Regions from separate parts of the Paenibacillus sp. Y280 genome, predicted to be linked through region 1. Evidence: riboswitches for the same ligand, from Rfam matches in the RefSeq annotation. Region 1 holds a riboswitch; the other holds the start of a gene.

What was found. Region 1 has a riboswitch for cobalamin ahead of AC1TPC_RS18670 (DUF4430 domain-containing protein). Riboswitches for the same ligand answer to the same signal wherever they lie in the genome.
Region 2: it holds a riboswitch for cobalamin, as region 1 does, so the genes downstream of both, AC1TPC_RS03225 (ABC transporter substrate-binding protein) here and AC1TPC_RS18670 (DUF4430 domain-containing protein) in region 1, are expected to answer to the same signal.

Annotation. Positions count from the first base shown of each region.
Region 1 is NZ_JBXCIW010000015.1:54,769-57,925, forward strand. Features, by position in the region: gene AC1TPC_RS18665 (energy-coupling factor transporter transmembrane component T) at 1-558, opposite strand, end outside; gene AC1TPC_RS18670 (DUF4430 domain-containing protein) at 555-1,334, opposite strand; cobalamin riboswitch at 1,518-1,716, opposite strand; gene lmr(B) (lincomycin efflux MFS transporter Lmr(B)) at 1,835-3,157, opposite strand, start outside.
Region 2 is NZ_JBXCIW010000002.1:110,310-113,466, reverse strand. Features, by position in the region: gene AC1TPC_RS03235 (sulfite exporter TauE/SafE family protein) at 1-474, shown strand, start outside; gene AC1TPC_RS03230 (FixH family protein) at 480-923, opposite strand; cobalamin riboswitch at 1,130-1,304, shown strand; gene AC1TPC_RS03225 (ABC transporter substrate-binding protein) at 1,453-2,445, shown strand; gene AC1TPC_RS03220 (FecCD family ABC transporter permease) at 2,486-3,157, shown strand, end outside.

The DNA of each region.
Region 1 (3,157 bases):
TAACACGCGAACGAGCAGCATGCCGTCCTTGCTGCGCTTCCGCAGGCTGCCCTCCATGATCGATACGCCCTTTGTCCGCTGTACGGTTGTAATCTGCTCCAGCCTTCGCAAAAAAAGCGGCACGAAACGAATCGACATTGACGTGAGCAGAGAGGTTCGCGGAAGCACGCGGGAAAACAAATACATCCATTTGTCTGTCGTGACGATATGCTGAAACGATACGAATGCAAGTAAAATCCCTAATAAGGAAAGCATCATCGTCACTCCGTACAAAATCGCTTCCAGCGTAATTGGCTGATCCATGAAATAAAATAAAATATGCCTCCCGCGATGCGAAAAAAGCGGATTGAGAACAGCGACGGAGCCGCCCATCAGCACATAATAAGGAAGCAGCTTAAGCAGCCGCTTCCCTTCGCCGTGAACAATAATAACGAGCATGACCACAGCAAGCGAGGTCAGTAGAAATAAAGGGTGGAAGAGAAGCATGCTAAAAGCGATCGCACCCGCGTAGTAGCTGAAGCTTGTGATCGGATGTACGGAACCGAAGGCGGTATTCATTCATATTCAGCTCCTAGATCCTTGCCGAGATCAATCGTGTACAGCCACTCGATAACATCGCCTTCCTTGAGCGCATAGGCACCAGCGCTTTTGTTGGGAAATTCGCCATTTACTTTGTACATCCAGCCGCTCTTCGCGCCGTGATCGAATTCGTATACGTTATCGATCCCTTCAATATACGCCGCTGCTTTTAAACCTTTGTACTCCATCTGAATTTTATTTTTCCGGGTAATTCTCTTCAACACCTCAAGCACCGTATCGTCCTTTTTGAGCTCGATGGCGGTCGGTTCAAGCACAGTGCCCGTCTCTTCGTCCGCTACAATCGAAATGGTCACGATATTCGCTGGCTGCGGCGTTACGGCAGGCGCAGGCTCATCCGTCTTAACCGGCTTCGCCGTGGCACTTGGAATCGCTGAAGGGGAAGTAATCTGCTCCTTCGCTGCGGGAGCTTTGACCTGGTTAGCGTCAGGCTTTGGCGCAGCTGTTGCCGGCTTATCTCCTGCGGCGTCCGCAGGCTGCTTATTTTCTGTGCTGTCCGTCGAAGTCGACTTTGGCTCAGCTGCCGGGGCAGCCGCCTCGGATTTCACTGCCTCGCTTGTCGCTGAAGGCTGTTCCTTGCTGCCGGCATTCGTTGCTTGATCGCCTTGCGATGCACCGACTTCCTGCGTCTGATTCGCCTGTACATTCACCTCTTGCCCCGGTGCGGCGCAGCCAGCTAACATACCAATAATCAGTACGAGTATGATGCAGCCGGAAAACCATCTTTTACTATTCACAACCATCGTCTTCTCTCTGCTCCCTTTCAACCTAACTAATCAAACAACGCTGTTAAAACAAAAAAAAGATCCCTCTTTGAAAGGGATCTGCATGTCAAATTAAAGATCAGTTCAGCATATAAATAGGATACGATATGTGCTGCGTTTCGATCACGCCTCCTCATTCTTACCCCCGAAGAATAGGAAACAAAATAAGAAAAGGCAGGTCTCCTGGCTCGTGCGTCATCACGCTTCTCTGCCTTCCCATCCTTTGATCGGACAGTGGCTTGTTTAGAGAATCGCTCTTCACTTACAGTGGCGGGACCGCGCCGGCGTTGCACCGGACTTCCCTATTAAGCAAACAAAAAAACGACTTGTCTGCACCTTTTCTTTATCATTATTCGATTGTTTAATCAATCATATCGGGATTGCAGTGGTTTGTCTATAACAGATTGCCTGTTAACGAGCAAGAAGATTCGATCGCATGTGACGGTCGAATCTTCTTGGTTCGTGCCTATCGATTAATGCTGCTTGCTCTTGCCTACATGAACCCGTTTAATGAAGAAAGCGACGATCAAGCCGACAATAGCTACGATCATAGCGAATATAAATGCATCCGAGATGCCCGCTGTCATCGCGAGCGGCGCATTGGCAGGATCGGTTGGATCATCCACGCCCTTCATAAAGCTGTTCATACCTGCAGTCATGATGCTTACGGCAACGGCTGTGCCGATTGCGCCAGCAACCTGCTGGAGGGTGTTCATAATCGCTGTTCCATCCGGGTAAAGCTCAGGCGGGAGCTGATTAAGACCATTAGTCTGAGCAGGCATCCACACCATGGAGATCCCGATCATCAAGCAGGAATGAAGCACAATGATGAGTGCAATCGTGGATGCTGTCGTAATGCCAGAGAAAAACCATAGCACAGCGGCAACGATAACAAGCCCCGGAATAACGAGCCATTTTGGTCCGAATTTATCGAACAAGCTGCCCATAATCGGTGACATAATCCCGTTCAAAAGTCCGCCTGGCAGCATGATAAGTCCTGCCGTTAATGCGCTAAGACCGAGTCCGCTGATCAAATACATGGGCAATACGAGCATCGATGATAAAATAACCATCATGCAAATAAACACCATTAGCGTACCTACAACGAACATCGGATGCTTAAATGCCCGCAAATTCATCATCGGCTGCTTCATCGTCAATTGACGAATAGCGAATATGACAAGCGCCAGAAGACCGACGATCATCGAAGCGATCACTTTTGTGCTGCTCCAGCCGCCTTCTCCTTCGCCCGCGCTGCTGAAGGCAAACACGATGCCGCCAAAGCCAAGCGTTGAGAACACGAGGGACATGACATCAATTTTAGGCTTCGTAATCGTGGATACGTTCTGCATATACATAATCCCGAACAATAAAGCAATAATTAAGACCGGCAGCGATAACCAGAAAATCCAATGCCAGCTCAAATTTTCAATGAGAAGACCTGCAATCGTTGGGCCTACGGCAGGCGCGACCATAATGACGAGCCCGATAACACCCATCGCCGCTCCCCTTTTTTCAGCAGGGAAAATAATGAGTATCGTATTAAACATAAGCGGCAGCAGCAAAGCAGTGCCTACGGCTTGAATGACACGCGCCGCCATTAACACTTCAAAGCTTGGGGCAAGCGCCGCTACAAGCGTACCGAGTATGGAAAAGCTTAGCGCCGCTATAAATAGCTGTCTAGTCGTAAACCATTGAAGCAAGAGTCCCGAGACGGGGACCAAGATCCCAAGCGTAAGCAGGTATCCGGTTGTCAGCCATTGAACGGTCGGCGCCGTTATGTTGAATACGCGTAT
Region 2 (3,157 bases), on a different contig from region 1:
GTGGCAGGCAAGCTTGCCGGCGTACAGGGGCTTGCGTCCATTATCGGCGGCTGCTTCTTGCTGCTATGGCTATGGCGCAGGTTCCAGCTGCCTTTCATGAACCGACTATCAACCTTCCTCCACAAGCGATTGGCAGGAGGTGCACAGCGCTCAGCGAAGCAAGAAACCGGGCATTTGCTTGCGACCGGCATCGCGTTCGGTTTCTTGCCCTGCGGCTTGACATATGCGATGCAAATGACAGCGGCCTCCACCGGCTCGGGGCTCGAGGGTGCGGCTGTGATGGCCTTGTTTGGCCTCTCTACCTTTCCTGCCCTAGCTGCTGCAGCGTCCATTGCATCCTTTGCAAACAAAAAATGGCGGCGCTTCATGCGCAAGGCGAGTGTGGTGACGGCGATTGCCGTAGGCGTCATTTCGATTTTGCGAGGGCTGGCTGTCAACGGCGTGATTCCATCGATAAATCCGTGGCTATGGTAAGCAGTCTAATGAACAGCCTTCAACAATCTGACGATAGTATAGGTTTGAGCTTCTGTCTCAACCGTTAATGTCGCCTTCCATGTGCCAGCCATGAGCGGCACGCCTTCACCTTCATATTTGCCCGGTGAAGCTTCGGTCATTGTAAATGCATAATCCCCGCAAACCATATCCAGCATTTCCAGCTTTACGGATAAGCTGGCTCCCTGCAAGGCCGCGCCAGAGTCATCAGCAAGTTCGATTAGAAAGCTGTTGCCGCGAAGCACTTTGGCCGGATTAGGCGCGATCCACCAAATGGCATGGCCTCTCTCGAAAGTATGCTCCGAAATAGGAGGAGGCGCTTTGTCGCGTTGGCGGAGCCAAGTTAGCGCTAAACCAGCTAGAAGTGCAATGGCAATGAGCAGGAAGACGAATTTATAAAGCGGCGATAGTGATTTATGCTGTGGCTGCATATCGGCTAGTGACCTCCTTTTGCATAAAACGGATTCGTCGTCGTCTTTAGTAATGAAAGAGGCATATTACGTTACCTATGCGGGAATTGTCAGGAGCAGAACGGAGGGAGCTGATCCGATTGGCTTAGCGAGTAATGTTGGACAAAATCCGAGAGACGGTGTATATTAACATCTGATAATTTCATACGTAAAAATAGGTGCTGATGGGAGAGTTTCTGACAATGGGTCATTCGATTGTTGGAAGTCGCTTGCTTGAAGCTTAATAGGGAAGACCGGTGAGAATCCGGCACGGACCCGCCACTGTAAGGGAATGCAGCAGGAGCTAGCCAGCGCTCGCTGTCACGACCAAGTCAGAAAATCTGCCTGTTTGTACATAACACTTTTACCTACGTGGACTTAGGGATCGTGCTTTGGAAAGCCTGCCGCTTCGTTTATTTACTAGAGCGCGTATAAGAGCATTTCTGGCACAATTGCCGGAAATGCTTTTTTTTATTTTATACGAATAAAAAAATTAGGGGTGGAGAACAAGATGAACGGAAAGAACCGCAATATGATGAAGATTCTGTTTGGCTTGCTGTTAACGATGATGCTCGTATTTACAGCAGCATGCGGAGCAAGCAATGGCAATGAAAACAAAGCTAGCAATACACCGGCTAATACGGAGCAAGCTGCTACGAATGAGCCGGCGCCATCGGGCGAATCATCTGGTTATCCGCTAACGATAAAGGATGATACAGGTACGGAGATGACGTTCGAGCAAGCGCCGACCAAGGTCGTTACGCTTGTACCGAGTGAGACGGAAGCTATTTATGCCATTGGCTCTGGGGAGCAAGTCGTAGGGGTTGATGAATATAGCAACTATCCGGAGGAAGCTGCATCCAAGCCGAAAGTAGGCGATATGACGACTAACATTGAAGCCGTAGCAGCGCTTGACCCTGATCTTGTGCTGGCTTCACCGTCGATGAACACGGAAGCGATCACGAAGCTCCGCGAATTGAACATTCCGGTGTTCGCGACTGATCCGCTTACCTATGATGCCGTTATTGCCAAAATCGAAAATTTAGGTCATATTATGAATAAACATACGGAAGCGGCTGCCGTTGCTGACCATATGCGTGAAGTTAAGCAGCAGGTAACCGATGCAGTGAAGGACGCGGAGAAGAAGAAAGTATACCTCGAGTTTTCACCAGGCTGGACAGTTGGTTCAGGCACTTTCCTCGACGAGCTCCTGACGCTTGCAGGCGGCATCAATATTGCAGCCGCATCGCCTGGCTGGTACGAGGTTAGCGCTGAGGAAGTTGTAAAACAAAATCCTGCATTTATTGTATATCCTGCATTGAAGGAGGACCCGAATCCAATCGTTGCTGGTATCGAAAGCCGTCCAGGCTGGGATGTCATCGATGCGGTGAAAAATAAGCACATGCATGCGGTGACGGAGGATCCGCTCGTACGCGTTGGACCACGTCTTGCTGATGGGTTGCTTGAGCTTGCTAAAGTCATTCACCCGGATCTCGTAAAATAATCAAATGACCTATAAATTAGTTTGGTATGGAGGAGCAGCTATGCTCCTTCTTGCTGTTTCTATCGTTGTTAGTCTATCAATTGGATCGGCTGGCATATCCTTGCGTGACGTGTGGGGGATACTTCTTCATCAACTGCCGTGGTTTGCGGATAAGCCTACTTCGTATTCACCCGGACAAATAGCTGTCGTGACACAAGTCCGGCTCTCGCGCGTTTTGCTCGCCGTGCTCGTTGGGGCATGCCTTGCGCTTGCGGGCACCGGCTTCCAAGGCGTGCTGCGCAATCCGCTGGCCGATCCTTATACGTTAGGCGTCGCTTCTGGAAGCTCGGTCGGAGCAGCATTTATGATCTTGTTTGGACTGCAGACCGTGCTTGGCATATGGACGATACCGCTCGTTGCCTTCAGTACAGGAATCGTTACGCTGCTTGGCGTTTTTTGGCTCTCGCGCAACAAGGGCGTCATGCATATTGAAACGCTTATTCTCTCAGGAGTCATTATCCAATCCTTTCTTGGCGCATTCGTTTCATTCATGGTTTCCATGTCGGAGGGTGTTGTCAATCAGATCTTGTTCTGGTTGATGGGCTCGCTTGCTATGCGAAGCTGGGAAAATGTCTATATGATGATTCCGTTTCTGCTTATTGGAATGCCGCTGCTCCTCTCTTACGGCCAGCCGCTCAATTTATTTGTGCTTGGCGAGCGGCATGCAGCGCAT